DNA from 3 places in the Pseudoduganella sp. GCM10020061 genome. Region 3 is predicted to be linked to each of the others. Evidence: predicted binding sites of a transcription regulator. Region 3 holds the regulator's gene; each other region holds the start of a gene.
What was found. The regulator sigma-54, encoded in region 3, starts transcription at its own class of promoters, with help from an activator protein. The targets are predictions, from matches to a motif close to TGGCANGNAANCTGCTTT.

Region 1 (6,748 bases), on a different contig from region 3:
GACCGCCAGCAGCCCGGTTGCCTCGATGGCGCGGTCGGCGCCTTCCTTGAGCGACTGCCCCAACGCCGACAGCGCGGTATCGACCGCGATCACGCCCAACATCACTGCGATGCCCAGGAACAGGACCGCCACCAGCGCATGCGCGCCCGAAAAAAAGAAGTTGAATAACTTCATCGAACGTCCTGTTTTTTGTTTGCTCCATATACCCAGGGGGAGTATATGCCCTTACCCTGCAAGGGGCTGTCCTGATGGGCGAGTATGTGCCGCCTGGCCGACAAGGAGTGCATACCCCCCTCTTCTGTTCGTCCCAGCACAGACCCGGCCGGCGCGACATGCCATCCTCACAGCCGAACCATGTTGGGGAGCGAAGCAATGACGACCGTGCGCAAGGGCCAGTTCGAAGGCAAGATCGACCGCCAGGAGTTCCACCTGCGCTTCCAGGCCAACTACGTCCAGCACGAATACGACAGCGTGCGCGACGCCCTGGCCCAGGTCGAGGAAATCGCGTGGAAGAACTATGTCGATGGCCGCAAGCCGCCCGCCACCGAAAAGGCCGGCCCGGGCTTCGCCGATCCCGACTACGACCTGTCCACCGAATGGAAAGCCGCGCACGACCGCCTGATCGAAGCCGAACGCCGCCAGAAGGATCCGGCGACACGTTCGCGCGTGCTGCTCGTGTGCTGCGCACACCGCAACGACGGCACCTGCCCCGGCGAGATTTCCAAGACCTTCCGCCTGACGGAGCAGTTGCGCGAGACGCTGGAATCGGCCGGCATCGAGGTCGATGTGCTAGACCTGAGCCGGCTGGTGTCCGACTATGACCGCCACATCCACCCGTGCAAGGCCTGCGTGTCGACCGCGATGCCGCTATGCCACTGGCCCTGCAGCTGCTACCCGAACTACGCCGAGCGCCAGACCAACGACTGGATGAACGAGATCTATGAAAAGTGGGTGAGTGCGCACGGCGTCATCCTCGTCACCCCGGTCTACTGGTACGAAGCGCCCAGCGGCCTGAAACTGATGATGGACCGGCTGGTGTGCGCCGACGGCGGCAACCCCGACCCCACGTCCACCCAGGGCAAGGACCCCGAGAAAGCCAAGGCGCTGGAGCTGCAGGGCTGGCCCTACCCTAAGCACCTGGCCGGACGCGTGTACGGCGTATTCGTGCACGGGGATGTCGCCGGCATCGAGGGAACCCGGCGCGCGCTGTCCGACTGGCTGGACTGGATGGGATTGATCGACGCCGGGGCGGCCGCACGCCTGGACCGCTACATCGGCTACTTCGAGTCGTACGCCGAGAGCCACGAGGCGCTCGACCGCGACGAGGCGGTACAGGAAGAAGCGCGCAATGTCGCGCGTGCGGTGGCCAAGGCAGTGGAAGCGCTGCGCGCCGGCACCCTGCCCAATTACTCCGCCGGCCTGCCGCAGCCGCGCCCCAAATAAACGCCGGAGCTGCCTGCGTCCGCCCGCGGATCAACCCGTGACGAATTCAGGTAGCGAGTCGACAATGCGCAGTGCCGGCGGCTCGGCCAGCGCGCGCGCCGCGCACAGCGCAATGGCCACCTGATCGTGTTCGACCGGATAGCACGTGGCGGACTCCTGCCCCAGCTTGAAGCGCGCCTCGGCGCGGCACCATGCTTCGTAGAACCTGGCGGCGCGCTCCAGTTCCGGCAACGCCATCAGGCGGCTGGCTTCCACCGCGCCAAACGCCTTGGCCGCCAGCGCCGCGATATCGCGTTGCGGGTCCGGCACCTCCACATCCAGCCCGACCGCGCTTTCCATGCTGACGGCCACCGCCACCCACGGCCCGCTGTGCGAAATGCTGAACGACGGCGTGCGCGCCCGCACGCCCAGCGTAATGACGGGCGCCTTGCCCAACTGTTCCTCGATCTGGATCGCGTCCAGCGGAATGTCCGCCGCGAGCGCTACGGCCCGGCGCAGCATCATGCGTCCCACCACGAACTGGCGTTGGCGCTGCTCGCGCACGAACGCCCGGTAGCGCTGCTGCTCGCCTGGCGTGAGCGCAGCCGCCCACACCGGCACCAGGTCGCCCGGTAGCCCGTCCACATTCGCCAGCCAGATGGTGGCATACGCCGCCTGCCGCATGCTGCTCCCTACTCAAGTAATGACACCCTCGCGGTTCGCGCCAAGGGTAAATGGCAGGGATAGTACTGGTCCGTGAAAAAATTGACAAGGACGGCAGGCCGGGCCGGCCGCAAGCGGGCAACGCGCGCGGCGGGAATGCGCTAACCTCGTCAACGGCAAAACAGGACGATCGGCATACCACGCGACCATGGACGTCTTCGGCTTCAACGCATTCTCGCCGGCTGAGATCACGGCCCGGATTGAAACGGTTGGCGTCACCAAGGCACGCCTGCCGCTGGGATCCATGCTGATGCTGTCCGTGCTGGCCGGGGCGTTCATCGGCCTCGGCGCGCTCTACTACGTGCTGGTCCGCTCCGATCCGGGGCTGGGCTTCGCGGCGCGGCAGGTGCTCGGCGGAGCCGTGTTTTCACTGGGCCTGTTCATGGTCGTCGTCGCAGGCGCTGAGCTATTCACGGGGAATAACCTGCTGGTGATGGCGTGGGCCGCAAAGAAGATCACCACCCGAGAATTACTGCGCAGCTGGATCATCGTCCTGGCAGGGAACCTGGTCGGCGCACTGGGCCTCGCGGTGTTGGTGGTGCTGTCCGGGCATCCCGATGCCAACCAGGGCGCGGTCGCCGCCCAGTACCTTACGATCGCCGCCGCCAAAACCAATTTGCCGTTCGCCCAGGCCTTCTTCAGCGGCCTGCTGTGCAATTCGCTGGTGTGCATCGGAATCTGGATGGCCATCGCCGGCCGCAGCGTGACCGACAAAGCGGTCGCGCTCCTGTTCCCGATCTCCGCGTTCGTGGCGGCTGGCTTCGAGCACAGCGTCGCGAACATGTACCTGATCCCGGTAGCGATGCTGATCCAGCTGACCTCGGGCCACGCCGGCACCGAGCCGATCCTGCTGGGTGGATTCCTGTCGAATCTGTTCCCCGTCATCCTCGGCAACCTCACAGGGGGCTCGCTGTTCGTCGGCGGCGTGTTCCACGTCATCTACCGGCGCACAGGCCTGATCGGGGATTGAAAAAAAATCACGCATTCGCGGCCAGTCGGAGTAAATTAGTTGCCGAAAGAGAAAAAAGCGGTGGCAGCTCCACCCCCGACACGCTCCGATACCCAGGAACCCTGACATGAAACTGCTGATTGCCGGCCTGCTTGCAGCCCTGCCCTTCCATATCGCCCACGCCGCCGGGCCGGACCTGTCGGCGGCCATCGCCAAAGACTACCGCGGCCACCTGGCCGGCTTGTACGACCACTTCCACCGCAATCCCGAACTATCGTTCATGGAAGTGAAGACCGCCGCACGGCTGGCCTCCGAACTGCGCGCGGCCGGCTTCGAGGTGACCGAAGGTGTGGGCGGCACGGGCGTCGTTGCGATCATGAAGAACGGCCCCGGCCCGCTGGTGATGATGCGCGCCGACATGGACGGCCTGCCCGTACTCGAAAAGTCCGGCCTGCCGAACGCATCCAAAGCGACCGGCAAGGACCGCGAGGGGAACCTGCAGCCAACGATGCACGCCTGCGGGCACGACGTCCACATCACCAGCCTGGTGGGGACAGCGCGCCAGATGGCAGCGCGCCGAAAGTCCTGGTCCGGCACGCTGATGCTGATCGGGCAGCCGGCGGAAGAGCGCGCAGGCGGCGCCGTCGCCATGATGAAGGACCGCGTGTGGGAACGCTTCGGCAAGCCGGACTACGCGCTGGCGTTCCACGTCTCGTCCGATGTCGAAGCGGGCAAGATCGTCGCCAGCGAAGCGCCCTACTCCGGCGTGGACACCGTCGACATCCTGATCCACGGAGTTGGCGCCCATGGCGCCAGCCCGCACCGCGGCAAGGACCCGGTCATGCTCGGCGCGCAGATTGTCGTCGCGCTGCAGACCATTATCAGCCGCGAACGCGAGCCGCACGAACCTGCTGTCATCACGGTCGGCTCCTTCCACGCCGGCAGCAAGGCCAACATCATCTCCGACAGCGCCAAGCTGCAGCTCACCGTGCGCAACGAAAGCGCCGCCACGCGCACCATGCTGCTCGACGCGATCAAGCGCGTCGCCATCAACACTGCGCGCGCCAACGGCGTCGCAGAAGACCAGCTGCCCGAGGTCACGGTGCTCGACGAGATGACGCCGCCGACGCTGAACGACGCCGCGCTCCTGCGCCGCATGAAACAGGCGTGGACCGACAGCCTTGGCGCGCACATCTTCGACGCCAATTACAAGCGCTCGGGCATGGGCGCGGAAGACTTCCCCTTCTTCACCGCCAAGCCGTACATTCCCAGCGTGTACTTTACCGTCGGCGGCACGCCCAAAGCCGCGCTGGAAGCTGCCGCCGCTGGCGGTCCGCCGGTCCCCAGCCACCACAGCGCCATCTTCAAAGTGGAACCCGAACCTGCGGTCACGACAGGAGTCGAAGCGACCGTGACCGCAATGCTCGCACTGATGAAAACCAGGTAAGCCCTCGTCTGCCAAGGAACCCATGAACAATTCAACGCGCCCGACTTCCGTGAAAATCGGTTTTACTGCAGCAGCATCGGCCTTCGAGGCGGCCCACTTGTGGGTCGAATACCTGAACGGCGGCGTCCTGTCCCATCACCTGCTCGCCAACCCGGATTTACCGGCGATATCCAACTGGTGGGGCCTTGTCGTGATTCCGGTGCTCACATGGTTCCTGGTCGGGCGGATCCAGTCCCGCGTCGCCAGGCAGAACGCCTTCCAGTCCGCAGCGCCACGCATCCCGTCAACCATCATGATCGCGTTCACCGCTGCGCTGGCATATGGCGCCGCGCTGTCGTTTGCCTTCGTCAGCAATTTCGAATGGATCAGCGCGGTCTTCCTTGGTGCGTTCGCGGTGGCGCTTGTCGTACCGGTGTACCGGGCCGAGTACCTCCTGGGCTTCGTGCTCGGAATGACCTTCACATTCGGAGCGGTCCTCCCGCTGATCATTGGCGCCGTCATCGCTGTATTCTCGAGGCTTGTGCACCTGGCCTTCTCTGCTGCAGTGCGGCTGATCCGCAACCAGCCTGTCTCCCGCGCCCAGTGACATGGGATTGCTAGCCGGCGACGCTGCCGCCACTGTTCCGCCTGACCTGCTGAGGTCCACCTAGTCCAACAGGAGCCGCCAATGAAACCAACCATCCGACACGTACTGTGCTGCGCGCTCGCGCTCATGCTGGCATCCTGCGGCGGCACCCAGGACGCGGCCGGGCGACCGAACCAACTGCTCGCCGGGGTCCAGACCAGTCCAGCTGAAGTCACGGTCGGCAGCTACCATGACCTCATCCAGCGCGTGTACGTGGCCTATTTCGGCCGACCGGCCGATCCGGGAGGCATCGATTTCTGGGCATCGAAGTATCTTCAATACGGAATGCCGCTGACCGCTGGCGAGGTGAGCGCCACTTACTTCAGCACCCAGAAAGTCCGCGAATTCGTGGATGCGTTCGGCGCCAGCCAGGAATCGGCGGAGCTCTACCCCGGCGACAATGTGACGTTCGTTTCGGCGATCTATCGCAACCTCTTCAATCGCGAACCCGACGCGGCGGGCCTGGCCTACTGGGTTAGTGCGCTCGACCGCGGTGTCATGTCCCGCCCGATCGCGGCCCTGTACATCATGGACGGAGCACGATCGACGGATATCACCATCGTCAACAACAAGGTGGAGGTTGCGCGACGGTTCACTGCAGGCTTGGACACGGAGGCGAAGCGCTTAGGCTATCAAGGCATGTACGCTGCGGCGTACATCCGCTCCGTACTCTCGACGGTCGGCCTGGACACCGATCCTGCGACATTCAACATCGAAGACCCGATCCAGACGCTGCAAAACCGGTTGAGTAACCACCGCCTGGCCGCCTACCTCGGCACCTGGACCACGCCTTGCGAGTGGCACTCCCGGGACGTCATCACCATCACGGAATCGCCGGGGTCCGAGACCACGGCTTACATCGCGCCGAAAACAGAGTACTACGCGACCGAGAACTGCGAAGGACCGGTCATCGCGACCGAATCCCTTAGCGCGAGCATCATCGCCGTCCACACAGGCAAAGTGAATTCCGCAATCGTATTTCAAGAAGGCGCTGCGAGCGTGCCTGCTGCGGTGGACATGATTTCCGTATCGCTGCCCGCCCACAGCACGTACGTCATGGGAACGGCGGTGACGCAGACGGTCTACGGCGGGAAAGCACAGTGGTGCATCGACTACGGTGGAGGAAACTCGACCTGCATCGACGACCCAGGCTTCACGCCCGCACAAGGTCCGGAGAATGGCGGCCTGTACGTCAACGGGAATACAATCTACCTGCTGTCCCCGGTCAGCAGCATTTTCTACGCGGACGCAGCCTATACGCGAAGGTGATTTAACATACGGCTGAGGGACCGCATGCCATGGCACACCAATATGTTCTCGAATTTGCCACCGACGGACGAGGAACGCGCGACATCACGGACGACATCGCCCGTGTCGTATCCGAGTCCGGAATCGCCACTGGACTAGCGCATGTCTTCGTCCAGCACACCAGCTGCTCACTCACGATCACCGAGAACGCCGACCCGGACGTGCGGCGCGATCTCGAAACCATCCTGGCCCGGCTGGCGCCGGACAATGACCCAGCCTACCGCCACCGCACCGAGGGGCCCGACGACATGGCCGCACATGCGCGCTCGGTGCT
Region 2 (6,748 bases), on a different contig from region 3:
CTTCGACTTCACCTGGCGCGGCGCCGGCTTCGCAGCGGGCACGGCGGGCGCGCAGCCGGAGCTGACCATCCGCGCCTCAGCGCAGGACCTGTGGCGGATGGCGCGCCGCGAGGAAGACCCGGACACGCTGTTCTTCAGCCGCCGCCTCGTGCTGGAGGGCGACACCGAACTGGGCCTGCTATTCAAGAACACGCTGGACAGCCTCGACCTGTCGGTATTCGACCTGGCTGCCGGCCTGGGGTCGCGCCGCCGCCGCAGGCGCTAGGGGAGGCGAGATGGCGACCGGCGCGAAAACGCTGCCGCTGGTGTATTCGTGCTCCGGCTGTTCCAGCGCGGCGCAGCTGGCCAACCACGTGGCGCTCCGCCTGGATCGCATGCAGGCCGCGGAGATGAGCTGTATCGCCGGCGTGGGCGGGGACGTCGCGCCGCTGGTCAAGGTGGCGCAGTCGGGCCGCACCATCCTTGCCATCGACGGCTGCGCGATGGCATGCGCGCGCCAGTGCCTGTCTCGCCAGGGCGTCACGCCCGACCACCACCTGCAGCTGGGCGAACTCGGTGTCAAGAAAAAGAAGCACGAGGATTTCGACGGCGCGCAGGCCGACGTGGTGCTGGGCGCCGCGCTGTCGTTGCTCGGCGCACGTCCGGGTAAGCCCTAGGGCAGGCGCCTGCCGCCGGACAGGATCTCGGCGATCGCGGCCGGCTCCACCGGCTTGACGAAGAAGTAGTCGAAACCTGCTTCCACCGCCAGCGCCTTGTCCGATTCCTGGCCGTAGCCGGTGATCGCGACCAGCAGGGCATCGCTGGCTGCATCCGTGGCGCGCAGCTGCCGCGCCAGTTCGTTGCCGTCCATGCCGGGCAAGCCGATATCGAGCAGGAACACGTCGAAGGTGTCGGCCTGCGCCAGGGCGAGCGCTTCGAACGCGCTGTGGCGCACCGACACGGTGTGGCCGCACGCCTCCAGGTACATGGCCAGCATCTGCGCGCCGTCGACGTTATCGTCGACCAGCATGATGCGCTGCGCTTCGGCCGCCGCGGCGGACCGCTGCATTCCCGCGTCGGTGTCCGTGTCGAGGTCGGGCGTCGCGGCCGGCAGGCGCACCACGAACTCGCTGCCCTGTCCCAGGCCCGGGCTGCTGGCCGACACGGTGCCGCCATGCAGTTCCACCAGCGTACGCACCAGCGCCAGGCCGATCCCAAGCCCGCCCTGGGTGCGGTCCGGCGTGCGCTCCGCCTGCGCGAACAGCTCGAACACATGCGGCAGCAGCCCGGCCGCCATGCCCATGCCGTTGTCGCTCACTTTCAGCAGTATCTGTGACCCCGGGGTCTCGAGCGTAACCTTGATGGTGCCTTCCTCGGGCGTGTACTTGGCCGCGTTGTTCAGGAGGTTGGCCAGCACCTGCACCAGCCGCTTGTAGTCGCCTTCCACCAGCGCCGCGCCGGACGGCGTCTCCACCGTGCAGCGATGGCGGCGCGCCTCGATCAGCGGACGCACCTGCTCCACCGCGTCGGCGACCACGTGGCGCACGTCCACGCTGCCCAGTTCCAGCCCCACCAGGCCACTGGTGACGCGCGAGACGTCGAGCAGGTCGTCCACCAGGCCGGTCATGTGGCGTACCTGGCGCGAGATGATGTCGGCAGTGGTGGAGACCCGCGATGGCGGCACGCCCGGCAGCCTGAGCAGCTCGGCGGCGGCGCTGATCGGCGCCAGCGGATTGCGCAGTTCGTGCGCGAGCATGGCGAGGAACTGGTCCTTGCGGCGGTCCGCCAGCATCAGCGCTTCCTCGGCGCGCACGCGTTCGATCGCTGCCCACATGCGCCCGGCGGCATCCTCGACCAGCGCCACGTCGTCCGGGTGCCAGATGCGCGGCTCGGCGGACGCCACGATCAGGCACGCGATCAGGGCGCCGTGGCGCGTATGCGGCACCACGATGGCGGCATGGGCATCGATCTGCTCGAAGGTCGGCCAGACGTCCGGCGCGCCCGTGCGCGGGTCGTTGCGCATGTCCGCGCTGGTCCAGGTGGCGCCGGCTTCGAGCGTGGCGAAGTTCGCGCTCCCGAATGCCGCCGCGGGATAGGTGCCGAGCAGCTCGGCCACCGATCCGTCGGTGTAGTTGGAATGGAAGGCGAGGGTCTGCTGCTCGCAGTCGTAGTTGCCGCAGACGACCCGCGCCACCCCGAGGTGGCGGCCCACCAGTTCCGTCGTGGTCTGGAAGATGCGCGACGTATCGGACAGCGCGCGCAGGCGGTCCGTCAGGTTCAGCTGGAACGACTGGCGCGCTTCGGCGCGCTGCAGGCCGAACTGGGTACGCATGCGCGCCGTCACGTCCACCGTCACCCCACGCATGGCCACCGGCGCGCCCATCGCATCGCGCCGCACCTTGCCGTGCACGTCCAGCCAGATCGTTTCACCGTTGTCGGGCCGGCGGTAGGTGATGACTTCCTGGTACGACCCGCTGGATTCGATCGCATCGGCGTAGGCGCGCTTGAGGCGCTCGACGTCCTGCTCCGGAAGCGATTGCCAGATGTCCGACATCTGCACCACATCGGTGCCAAGGATTTCGCGTGCATTGGCCGAGAAGCTCGCCCTGCCGCTGGCCAGCTCCCACTCCCAGATCAGCATGCGCGCCGCGCCCATCCCTTCGCGCAGGCGTTCCTCGGCGGCGGCGCGCTGCTCTTCCGCGCGGGCGCGGTCCACGGCGTTGCGCACCCGCTCGGCCACCTCCTGCAGCAGCGCCACTTCGTCGGTGGTCCAGTTGCGCGGCTTGTCGTCGAACGCCAGCAGCACGTGGCCGCCGGCGCCACCCTGGTCGCCGGCGGGAACGGCGATCAGTCCGCGCGCATCCTCGCCGCTCCAGGCCGGGTCTGCCTGCGCGTCGGCCAGCACCACGGTGCGATCCAGGCGCAGGTGCTCGCGATACTCGGCGCGCGACAGTTGCATGTGCCCGGCCAGCATGGCCGTCGCGGTGTCGGTGACTTCGCGCACGCTGTCCAGCAGGCGCAGGCTGTCGGCCAGCTCGAGCTGGAATTCGCGGCGCCGCTGGATGTTCAGGCGCGCCGTGGTTTCGAAAATTGCGCAGTAGGCCCCGCCCACCCGGCCGTCGTCGACACGCACCGGGGAGTAGGCGAGGGTGAAGGTGCTTTCGTAGACGCCGTCGGCGCGCCGGAACGTGCGCCTGACGTCTTCGCCAAGGATGGATTCCCCTTGCAAGGTGCGCTCGATCAGCGGGCGCACGTGCGGCCACAGCTCCGGCCAGACCTGCTGGAGCGGCTCGCCCAGCGCGGCCGGGTGGCGGTCCGTCAGCAGGTACGCGTAGGCGTCGTTATAGAAAAAGTGGTGCTGCGGGCCCCACGCCACGAACATCGGGAAGCGCGAACCCAGGATCAGCGAAATGGTATTGCGCAGCGCGGCCGGCCATGCGGCGGATGGCCCGAGCGGGCTCCCGGCCCAGTCGACCTGGCGGAACCGGGCGCGGACTTCTCCCGCGCCCTCGAACAGGGCGTCCTCTGGCACCGGACTGGCGGCGGCTGCCACGCGCTTGGGGTTACGGCTCTTGGGGTGCGAGTCGCGCTTCCAGCTCGGCGATGCGCAGTTCCAGCGCTTCGAGGCGTGAGCGGGTCTTGGCCAGTACCTGCGCCTGGATGTCGAATTCCTCGCGGGTGACCAGGTCGAGCTTGGAGAAGCCCTGGGTCATCATCGCCTTGACGTTCTTTTCAATGTCCTTGGCGGGCGAGTTTTCGATCACCTGGTTGATCTTGCCCTGCAGGTCGTTGAAGAAGCTGTTCATGTCCATAGTGTCCTTTCGGCCGCACTGTTGCGGTGCAGCGGCCTTCATTTGGTGCGTCGCAGGATGCCGCGTTCCCTGTGGAGCGCGCGCGGACTGCGCTGGCACGACTCCTGCTAAACGGTATGTGGATGCTTTCGCATGCCAGCCACGATTGTAATCAAAACTCAAGGAGAGGTGATGAATACGATGATGCTCCGTATGCTACCGCTGGGATTGCTGGTGCCGGGATGGTGCGCCAGCCCTGCCATGGCGCAGGACACGCCGCCGACGCAGCTCAGTTTCAATGCGTCTCTCGCCAGCGACTACCGCTATCGCGGCAATTCCCAGTCGCGGCTGCGGCCGGCACTGCAGGGCGGAGCGGACCTGGTGCACAACCCAAGCGGCCTGTACGTGGGCGCCTGGCTGTCCGGCATTCGCTGGATTGCCGATGCGGGCGGCGAGTCGCGCACCGAAATGGATGTCTACGCCGGCAAGCGCGGCACCGTGGGCCGGTTCAGCTATGACGCCGGCGTGCTGGCCTACGTCTACCCGTCCAGCGCGCTCGCGACCAACCCGAACACGCGCGAAGTGTACGTCCAGGGCGGCTACGGCCCGGTCACCGTCAAGTATTCGCATGCGTACAGCAACCTGTTCGGCACGCCCGACAGCAAGCACAGCGGCTACCTCGACCTCGGCGCCAGCTTTCCGCTGCGCGGCGGGCTGGTGCTGAACCTGCACGCCGGCCGCCAGCGCGTCAACGGGCATGGCGCGCTCAGCTACAACGACTACCGGGCAGGCCTCACCAAGACCATCGGGCCCGCTTCGGTCTCGCTTTCCGTGGTCGGCACCGATACCGGGAGCTACACCGGACCCGGCGGACGCAACCTCGGCAAGACCGGGCTGGTCCTGACCGCCACCACCACCTTCTAGGAGACCCCGCGCATGAAACTCATCACCGCCATCATCAAGCCGTTCAAGCTGGACGAAGTGAGGGAAGCCCTGTCGGACATCAACGTCCAGGGCATTACCGTGACCGAAGTGAAGGGCTTCGGACGCCAGAAAGGGCACACCGAGTTGTACCGGGGCGCCGAATACATCGTCGACTTCCTGCCCAAGACCAAGATCGAGGCCGCGGTGGACGACGGCCTGGCCGAGCTGGCCATCGAGACCATCGAAAAGGCGGCGCGCACCGGCAAGATCGGCGACGGCAAGATCTTCGTGACCAACATCGAGCACGTGGTGCGCATCCGCACTGGTGAAACCGGCAACGACGCACTGTGAGGAGAGCATCCATGAGCACACATTTCGCGTACTGGCTGCGCATGCTGGTTCTGGCGGCGGTGGCCGCGTTCGCGCTGCAGGGCGCCGGCCCGGCGAGCGCGGCGCCGCCTGCCGATGCGGTGGCGGCAGCTGGGCAAACCGTCGCACCCGCCCCCGCCGCTGCACCGGCGCAGGAGGCCGTCGTGGTCAAGCCCATCCCGGCCAAGGGCGATACCGCCTGGATGTTCGTCTCGACCCTGCTGGTCATCATGATGGCGATCCCCGGGCTGGCGCTGTTCTACGGCGGCCTGGTGCGTTCCAAGAACATGGTGTCGGTGCTGCTGCAGGTGCTGATGATCTTCTCGGTCGTGATCGTGCTGTGGTTCGCGTACGGCTACTCGCTCGCGTTCACCGCCGGTTCGCCCTTCATCGGCTCGCTCGACCGGCTGTTCCTGGCCGGGATCTGGGACCCGGCCAGCGGCGCGTTCAGCTACGCGGCCACGTTCAGCAAGGGCGTCGTGATCCCCGAGTTCATCTTCGTCGCGTTCCAGGGCGCGTTCGCGGCCATCACCTGCGGCCTGGTCGTGGGCGCATTCGCCGAGCGCGCACGCTTTTCGGCGATCCTGCTGTTCACGGCGCTCTGGTTCACCTTCGGCTACCTGCCGGTCGCCCACATGGTGTGGTTCTGGGCCGGCCCGGATGCGATCACCGATGCGGCGACGCTTGCCGCCACCACGGACGGCGCGGGCTGGCTGTGGCAGATGGGCGCGCTCGATTTCGCGGGCGGCACCGTGGTGCACATCAACGCCGCCGTCGCAGGCCTGGTCGGCTCGGTCGTCATCGGAAAGCGCATCGGTTACGGACGCGAATCGATGGCGCCGCATTCACTGGCGCTGACCATGGTGGGCGCCTCGCTGCTGTGGGTGGGCTGGTTCGGCTTTAACGCAGGCTCCGCGCTGGAGGCGAACGACATCGCGGCGCTGGCCTTCATCAACACGCTGCTGGCGACTGCCGCCGCCACCGTGTCGTGGGTGATCGGCGAATGGACGGCCAAGGGCAAGCCTTCGCTGCTGGGTGCCGCGTCGGGCGCCGTGTCGGGACTGGTCGCGATCACGCCGGCATGCGGCTTTGTCGGGCCGGGCGGGGCGCTGGCGATCGGCCTGGTGGGCGGGCTGGCCTGCCTGTGGGGCGTGAATGGGCTCAAGCGCATGATCGGTGCGGACGATTCGCTCGATGTGTTCGGCGTGCACGGCGTGGGCGGCATCGTTGGCGCGCTGCTGACCGGAGTTTTCGCCGCGCCCGGGCTGGGCGGGCAGGGCATCTTCGACTACGTGGCCAACCAGGCGTCGGCCGAGTACTCGATCGCGGGGCAACTGCTCACGCAGGCCAAGGCGGTGGGCGTCACGGTGGTGTGGTCGGCGCTGGTCGCATACATCGCCTACAAAGTGGCGGACGTGCTGCTGGGCTTGCGCGTGCCGGAGGAAGAGGAGCGCGAAGGGCTGGACATCACCAGCCATGGCGAGTCGGCATACCACGCGTAATACGGACGCGCTCCCCGGCTCCGCCCGGTCAATCGAAGTCGAACAGCTCGCCCAGGAAGCCCTCGCGCTTCTTCTTCTTGTGATAGCCGTGATGCGGATGCGGGTAGCCGTGCTGGTGCTGCGGCGGCTGGTGCTGCGCCTGCTGGTGCTGCGGGTACGGGGTCTGCGGCGGGGGCGTGTGTC
Region 3 (6,748 bases):
GTGGCCACCGCGATCATCAGCGCGCGCAACTCGCCGATCGTGGTCAGGCGCGCGCACGACCTGGGCATCAAGCACGTGTACCAGGGCATCCACGACAAGCGCATCGCCTTCGCCAAGCTGCTGGAAGAAACCGGCGCCACGCGCGAGCAGTGCGGCTATATCGGCGACGACGTGATCGACCTGCCGCTGCTGCTGCAGGTGGGCTTTGCCGTGACCGTGCCGACCGGCCATCCGGAAGTGCAGGAGCGCGTGCACTACGTGACGAAAAACCCGGGCGGGCGCGGCGCCGTGCGTGAAGTGTGCGACATGCTGATGCGCGCGCAGGGCACGTACGAATCCGCACTCGCGCAGTACTTCGCATAAGCATGGCGCGCCAGTACAGGAAACGGACAGCACACCGGTGGCGCTTCGGCGCCATCTTCGGCGTGTGCCTGGCGCTGGCGCTGGGCAGCTTCTACCTGGTCCAGCTGATGCACGTGCAAGACATGGAGATGCTGTCGGACGCGCACAAGGGCGAGCCGGACTACATCGTCGAGAATTTCAGCGCAGTGCGCATGTCCCCGGACGGCACGCCGCGCTACATCATCTCGGGCGCGCGCATGACGCACCTGCCGCTGACCGACAGTTCGACGGTGGAGTCGCCCGCGCTGCAAAGCTTCGCGCCCGGCAAGCCGCCGATGTACATCAACTCGAAGACCGCGCGCCTGGACCACGTCAACAACACGGTGGAACTGTCCGGTAACGTGGACATCCGCCGCGCCGCATCGCCGACCGCCAAGCCGATGACGATGCGCACCGAGGCGCTGACGGTGCTGGTGGACGAGGACCAGATGCAAACGGCGCTGCCGGTGGTGATGACCAGCGGCGCCACCGTGGTGCGCGGAGTCGGCATGAGCGCCAACAACGCCACCCGCCAGGTCAAGATCAACAAGGCACGCATCGAACTGCCTGCACATGAACCCTAACAGAACGGGAATTCGCCCATGAAACGACACCTGATCATCGCCAGCCTTTGCCTCTTCGCGACCGCGGCGTGGGCCGAGAAGGCGGACTCGAACAAGCCGACCACCATCACGGCCGAGACGGCGGACTTCGACGACGTGACCCAGTCGCACGTGCTGACCGGCAGCGTCGAGCTGCAGCGCGGCACCCTGGTCATGCGCTCGGAACGCGCGACCGTGCGCGAGACGCCGGACGGCTGGCAGATCGCCACACTGGTCGGCGGTAACGGCAAGCTGGCCACCTTCCGCCAGAAGCGCGACGGCGGCGCCGACCTGTGGGTCGAGGGCCGCGCCGAACGCATCGAGTACGACCAGCGTACCGAAGTCGCCAAGCTGTTCTCGAAAGCGAACATTACGCAGCTGGACGGCAAGCGCGTGACCGACGAGGTCAATGGCGAATACATTTCCTACGACAGCCGCAAGGAAGTCTTCGCAGTGCGTAACGACGCCAGCGGCGAGAACAAGCCCGGCAAGGGCCGCGTAACGCTGATCCTGGCGCCGCGCAAAACGCAAGCGGCACAGCCGGCGCAACCGGCACCGGCGGCCCAGCCGGCCCAGCCAGCAGCACAGGATAAAAAGTAATGGATGAACAAAACAGCGGCTGCACCCTGATTGCACGCGGCCTGCAGAAATCCTACGGCAAGCGCATGGTCGTGCACGACGTGTCGCTGCAGGTGGAATGCGGCGAAGTGGTCGGCCTGCTCGGCCCGAACGGCGCCGGCAAGACGACCTCGTTCTACATGATCGTCGGCCTGGTGCCGTCGGACGCGGGAACGATCGAAGTGGCGGGCGTGGACATCTCCAGCCTGCCGATCCACCGCCGCGCCACGCTCGGCCTGTCCTACCTGCCGCAGGAAGCGTCGGTGTTCCGCAAGCTCACGGTGGAGGAGAACATCCGCGCCGTGCTGGAACTGCAGAAGGACGAACACGGCAAGCCTCTCAAGGGCGACGCCATCGACGAGCGGCTCGACACCCTGCTGGCGGAATTGCAGATCGAAAAGCTGCGCGAGAATCCGGCGCTGTCCCTGTCCGGCGGCGAGCGCCGCCGGGTCGAAATCGCACGCGCGCTGGCGACCAATCCGCGCTTCGTGCTGCTGGACGAGCCGTTCGCCGGCGTGGACCCGATTGCGGTCATTGAAATTCAACGAATTGTGCGATTCCTCAAGGAGCGCGGCATCGGAGTGCTCATCACCGACCACAATGTGCGCGAAACGCTTGGCATCTGCGACCGGGCGTATATCATCAACCAGGGTTCGGTATTGGCGTCGGGTCGTCCCGACGACATCATCTCGAACGAGTCGGTACGCCGCGTCTACCTGGGTGAACACTTCCGCATGTAAGCTCGCCGCCGCATGAAACAAAGCCTGCAGCTGCGCACTTCGCAGCATCTCGCGCTCACGCCGCAACTGCAGCAGTCCATTCGCCTGCTGCAGTTGTCCACGCTCGAGCTGCACCAGGAGCTCGAGCAGGCGCTGGCCGACAATCCCCTGCTCGAGCGCCTCGACGATCCGCTCGACCATTCGGTGCGCCTGCTGGCCGATGGCGCCATTGCCAGCAGCACGCCGTCCACCGCCACGGAAAACAGCGAGCCGCAGGGAGAGCGGCAGGAAGCCTCGCAGGAAGGCGCCGGCGACGATTACGAAGCGCCCGCCGACAGCGACAGTTCCGGCGACGACTGGGGCGACGCGGGGCGCGGCAAGGCCCCCGAGGACGACGACGGACGCATGCAGCTCGAAGCGTGCGCGACCACGCTGCGCGAACACCTGCTGGAGCAGGCGCGCGTGACGGTGCCGGAAGGGCGCGACCGCGTCCTGGTGGAGCTGGTCGTCGATGCGCTCGACGACAATGGCTACCTGGACGAAGCGCTGGAGGACATCCATGCGCGCCTCCCGCAGGAAGCGGACATCGACATCTGCGAACTGCGCACCGCGCTCGCGCTGCTGCAGAGTTTCGATCCGCCTGGCGTGGGCGCGCGCAGTGCGTCCGAATGCCTGGCGCTGCAGATCCGCCGCATGGAGCGCGTGCCGATGGTCACGCGGCGCATGGCGTTGACGATCGTCGAACAGCACCTGGCCTGGTTCGCGCAGCGCGATTTCGGCAAGCTGAAAAAAGCCCTCGATTGCGACGACGAAGACCTGCGCGAGGCGCAGGCCGTCATCCGCCAGTGCAATCCTCATCCGGGCGCCGCGTTTGCCGCGGATGCGTCAGACTATGTCGTACCGGACGTGATCGTGCGGCGCGCCAAGGGCGGGTGGTCGGTCACACTGAATCCGGACGTCATGCCGCGCCTGCGCATCAACCAGGTCTACGCGAGCATGCTCAAGCAGGCCAAGGGCGAGGCGCAGATGGGTGCGCAGCTCCAGGAGGCGCGCTGGCTGATCAAGAACATGCGCCAGCGCTTCGATACGATCCTGCGCGTTGCGCAGGCCATCGTGGAGCGGCAGAAGAACTTTTTCTCGCACGGTGCGGTCGCCATGCGTCCCCTTGTGTTGCGTGAAATAGCTGATACACTAGGTTTACACGAGAGCACTATTTCTCGTGTCACAACGCAGAAATTCATGCTGACACCGCACGGCATGTTTGAGTTGAAATATTTCTTCGGTAGCCATGTCGCCACCGAGGCAGGCGGTGAAGCCTCCTCCACGGCGATACGTGCTCTGATCGTGCAACTGACGGGAGCAGAAGACCCGAAAAATCCTTTATCCGACAGTAAGATTGCGGAGATGCTGGGGGAGCAGGGCATGGTCATCGCGCGGCGCACCGTTGCCAAGTACCGCGAAGCACTCAAGATCCCACCCGTCAGCCTGCGCAAATCTTTGTAAAGTCTCTGTAGCAGCTGTAAGCAGGGCGTTCCTCTACGCACCGGGCGCACGAACGAGCAAGTGAACTTTCAAGGAGTGTGTATGAATCTCACCATCAGTGGACACCATCTCGAAGTAACTTCCGCCATCCGTGACTACGTTCAAAGCAAGCTCGAGCGAATCACCAGACATTTCGATCATGTGATCGACATCGCCGTCATCCTCTCCGTCGACAACCTCACCGAAAAGGAAAAACGCCAGAAGGCGGAGGTCAACCTGCGCATGTCCGGCAAGACCGTGCACGTGGAAAGCCAGGCGCAGGACCTGTACGCAGCGATCGACACCTTGATGGATAAGCTGGACAGGCAAGTGATGAAGCATAAGGACCGGGTGCAGGACCACAATAACGAGTCCATCAAGTACATCCCGGAAGGCGAGAGGTCCGCGGCCTGAAAACCAGAATAACAACATCCGCGCATGGGGCGCCGTGAGCGCTCCCGAAGGCACCCCCGGGTGCCTTTTTCAATGTGGGGCTGCGCTAGAATAGCGCTTTCCTTTTCGACTACACGCCATGACTGAATACGTCCAGACCCGCGTCTCCAACGGCATCGGCTTCATCACGCTCGACCGCCCCAAGGCCCTCAATTCGCTGTCGCTCGACATGGTGCGCGCGCTGACCGACGTGCTGTTGCAGTGGCAGGCCGACCCCGGCGTGCAGGCCGTGGTGCTGGGTTCGAGCAGCGAGAAGGCGCTGTGCGCGGGCGGCGACATCCGCTTCTTCTTCGAAGCCGGCAAGGCCACGCCGATGGGCGGCTCGGCGCTGCTGGAAGACTTCTTCACCGAAGAATACGCGCTGAATCACCTGATCCACTACTACGAAAAGCCCTACGTCGCACTGATGGATGGCGTGGTGATGGGCGGCGGCATGGGCATAGCGCAGGCCGGCCCGCAGGCACGCGTGCGCGTCGTCACGGAACGCACGAAAATGGCCATGCCGGAGGTGAACATCGGCCTGTTCCCGGATGTGGGCGGCAGCTACTTCCTCTCGCGTGCGGCGGGCGCGCTGGGCAACTACCTTGGCCTGACGGGACTTACCGTCGGCGCGGCCGATTCCATCTACCTGGACCTGGCGGACGTGTTCGTGCCAGGCGAGCGCATGGCGGAACTGAAGGCGGCGCTGGCTGCGGCGGATGGAAGCAGGGTGCGCGAGGTGATTGCATCGTTCGGCGCCGCTGCCGGTGCGTCGCAGCTGGAGGCGGAGCGCGCCACCATCGACCGCCACTTCTCGCTGGCGTCGGTGCAGGCCATCATGGACTCGCTGGAGCAGGATGCCAGCCCGTTCGCGCAGAAAGCGCTGGGCGCGATGCGCCAGCGTTCGCCATTGATGATGCGCGTAACCTTCGAACTGCTGAAGCGCGGCGCATCGCTGGACGTGGCCGACTGCCTGCGCATGGAGCGCAACCTCGTGCGCCGCAACTTCGAGCATGGCGAAGTGCTGGAGGGTGTGCGTGCGCTCGTGATCGACAAGGACAACCAGCCGGTATGGAATCCGCCGTCGCTCGATTCGGTGACCGACGAGATGGTGGATCGCTTCTTCGAGCCCGCCTGGCCTACCTGGGCCCATCCCCTCCGCCACCTCTGAGATGGGAGGGGGCCGCCCCCCTCAGGACTGCTCGCGGTGGCGCAGCAGCACCCGCTCCGTCGATGAGAAGTGCTTAGCCAGCCGCTCGGCCATGTACACCGAGCGGTGCTGGCCACCGGTGCATCCTAGCGCGACCGTGAGGTAGCTGCGGTTATCCGTCTTGAACGCGGGTAGCCACTTCTCGATGAACTTGCGGATATCTTCCAGCATCTCGTTCGCGTTGGGCTGCGCTTCGAGGAACTTGATCACCGGCTCGTCCATGCCCGTCAGCGGGCGCAGCGCCAGGTCGTAGTAGGGGTTCGGGATCGCGCGCACATCGAACACGAAATCCGCATCCAGCGGCACGCCCAGCTTGAACGCGAACGACTCGAAGAACAGCGTCAGCGGCGCGCGCTCGAGCTCCACCAGCTCCTTGATCCACACGCGCAGCTTGCTGGCCGACAGTTCGGAGGTGTCGATGACCAGCCCGAGCTTTTCGATTGCGCCAAGGCGGTCGCGCTCTTCGGCGATACACTCGATCAGCGTGCGGCGCGCGGCAGGGTTCTCGCCGGGACGCAATTCGTGCGACAGCGGATGGCTGCGGCGGGTCTCGGAAAAGCGCGCCACCAGCGAATGCGTGTTCGCCGTCAGGAATATCGCCTTCACGTCGTGGCTTTGCTCGCGCAGCGCCTTCACCACCAGCGGCAGTTCGGCCAGCGACTCCGCGCTGCGCGCGTCGACGGCAATGGCCGCGCGTTCCGCGCCCTGCTCATGCAGGGCCTCGACCAACTGGGGCAGCAGGGCAGGGGGAAGGTTGTCGACGCAGTAGAACCCTGCGTCTTCGAGAACGTTCAGGGCTACTGATTTGCCGGAGCCTGAGATACCGGTGATGAGTACGATGCGCATAGCCGCGATGATACCGTAAGCCGCAGCAGGGGAGGTGACTGTCCCAACGGGACCGTCGCTCAGTCGCCGCTCATGGCCTGGCGCTGGCGCTCCATGAACTCGGACAGCGTGTCGATGCCGCGCAGCTGCAGGATGGTGTTGCGCACCGCCGCCTCCAGCAGCACCGCGATGTTGCGGCCGGCAGCAACCGGGATCACGACTTTACGGATCGGCAGGCCGAGCACATCTTCGGTCGGGAAATTGAATGGCAGGCGCTCGACTTCCTCTTCCAGCGCCGAGCGGCGCACGAGATGCACAATCAGCTTCAGGCGCATCTTGCGGCGCACCGCGGTCTCGCCAAAGATCGCCTTGATGTCGAGCAGGCCGAGGCCGCGGACTTCGAGCAGGTTCTGCAGCAGTGGCGGGCAGCGGCCCTCCAC

Region 1: a site for sigma-54 is predicted at 2,158-2,175, ahead of ACFSQR_RS05395 (formate/nitrite transporter family protein). Genes of this name have one in related genera too.
Region 2: a site for sigma-54 is predicted at 3,885-3,902, ahead of ACFSQR_RS13190 (TorF family putative porin). Genes of this name have one in related genera too.

The regions. Positions count from the first base shown of each region.
Region 1 is NZ_JBHUJS010000002.1:341,660-348,407, forward strand. It holds gene ACFSQR_RS05380 (hypothetical protein) at 1-174, opposite strand, end outside; gene ACFSQR_RS05385 (flavodoxin family protein) at 373-1,443, shown strand; gene ACFSQR_RS05390 (4'-phosphopantetheinyl transferase family protein) at 1,474-2,106, opposite strand; gene ACFSQR_RS05395 (formate/nitrite transporter family protein) at 2,294-3,115, shown strand; gene ACFSQR_RS05400 (amidohydrolase) at 3,222-4,541, shown strand; gene ACFSQR_RS05405 (hypothetical protein) at 4,564-5,127, shown strand; gene ACFSQR_RS05410 (DUF4214 domain-containing protein) at 5,209-6,435, shown strand; gene ACFSQR_RS05415 (secondary thiamine-phosphate synthase enzyme YjbQ) at 6,465-6,748, shown strand, end outside.
Region 2 is NZ_JBHUJS010000010.1:23,829-30,576, forward strand. It holds gene ACFSQR_RS13170 (SCP2 domain-containing protein) at 1-265, shown strand, start outside; gene ACFSQR_RS13175 (putative zinc-binding protein) at 276-656, shown strand; gene ACFSQR_RS13180 (ATP-binding protein) at 653-3,532, opposite strand; gene ACFSQR_RS13185 (accessory factor UbiK family protein) at 3,543-3,791, opposite strand; gene ACFSQR_RS13190 (TorF family putative porin) at 3,963-4,694, shown strand; gene ACFSQR_RS13195 (P-II family nitrogen regulator) at 4,707-5,045, shown strand; gene ACFSQR_RS13200 (ammonium transporter) at 5,057-6,565, shown strand; gene ACFSQR_RS13205 (zf-TFIIB domain-containing protein) at 6,594-6,748, opposite strand, start outside.
Region 3 is NZ_JBHUJS010000001.1:695,656-702,403, forward strand. It holds gene ACFSQR_RS03100 (KdsC family phosphatase) at 1-363, shown strand, start outside; gene lptC (LPS export ABC transporter periplasmic protein LptC) at 366-965, shown strand; gene lptA (lipopolysaccharide transport periplasmic protein LptA) at 984-1,583, shown strand; gene lptB (LPS export ABC transporter ATP-binding protein) at 1,583-2,341, shown strand; gene ACFSQR_RS03120 (RNA polymerase factor sigma-54) at 2,354-3,823, shown strand; gene hpf (ribosome hibernation-promoting factor, HPF/YfiA family) at 3,905-4,255, shown strand; gene ACFSQR_RS03130 (enoyl-CoA hydratase/isomerase family protein) at 4,374-5,444, shown strand; gene rapZ (RNase adapter RapZ) at 5,466-6,329, opposite strand; gene hprK (HPr(Ser) kinase/phosphatase) at 6,389-6,748, opposite strand, start outside.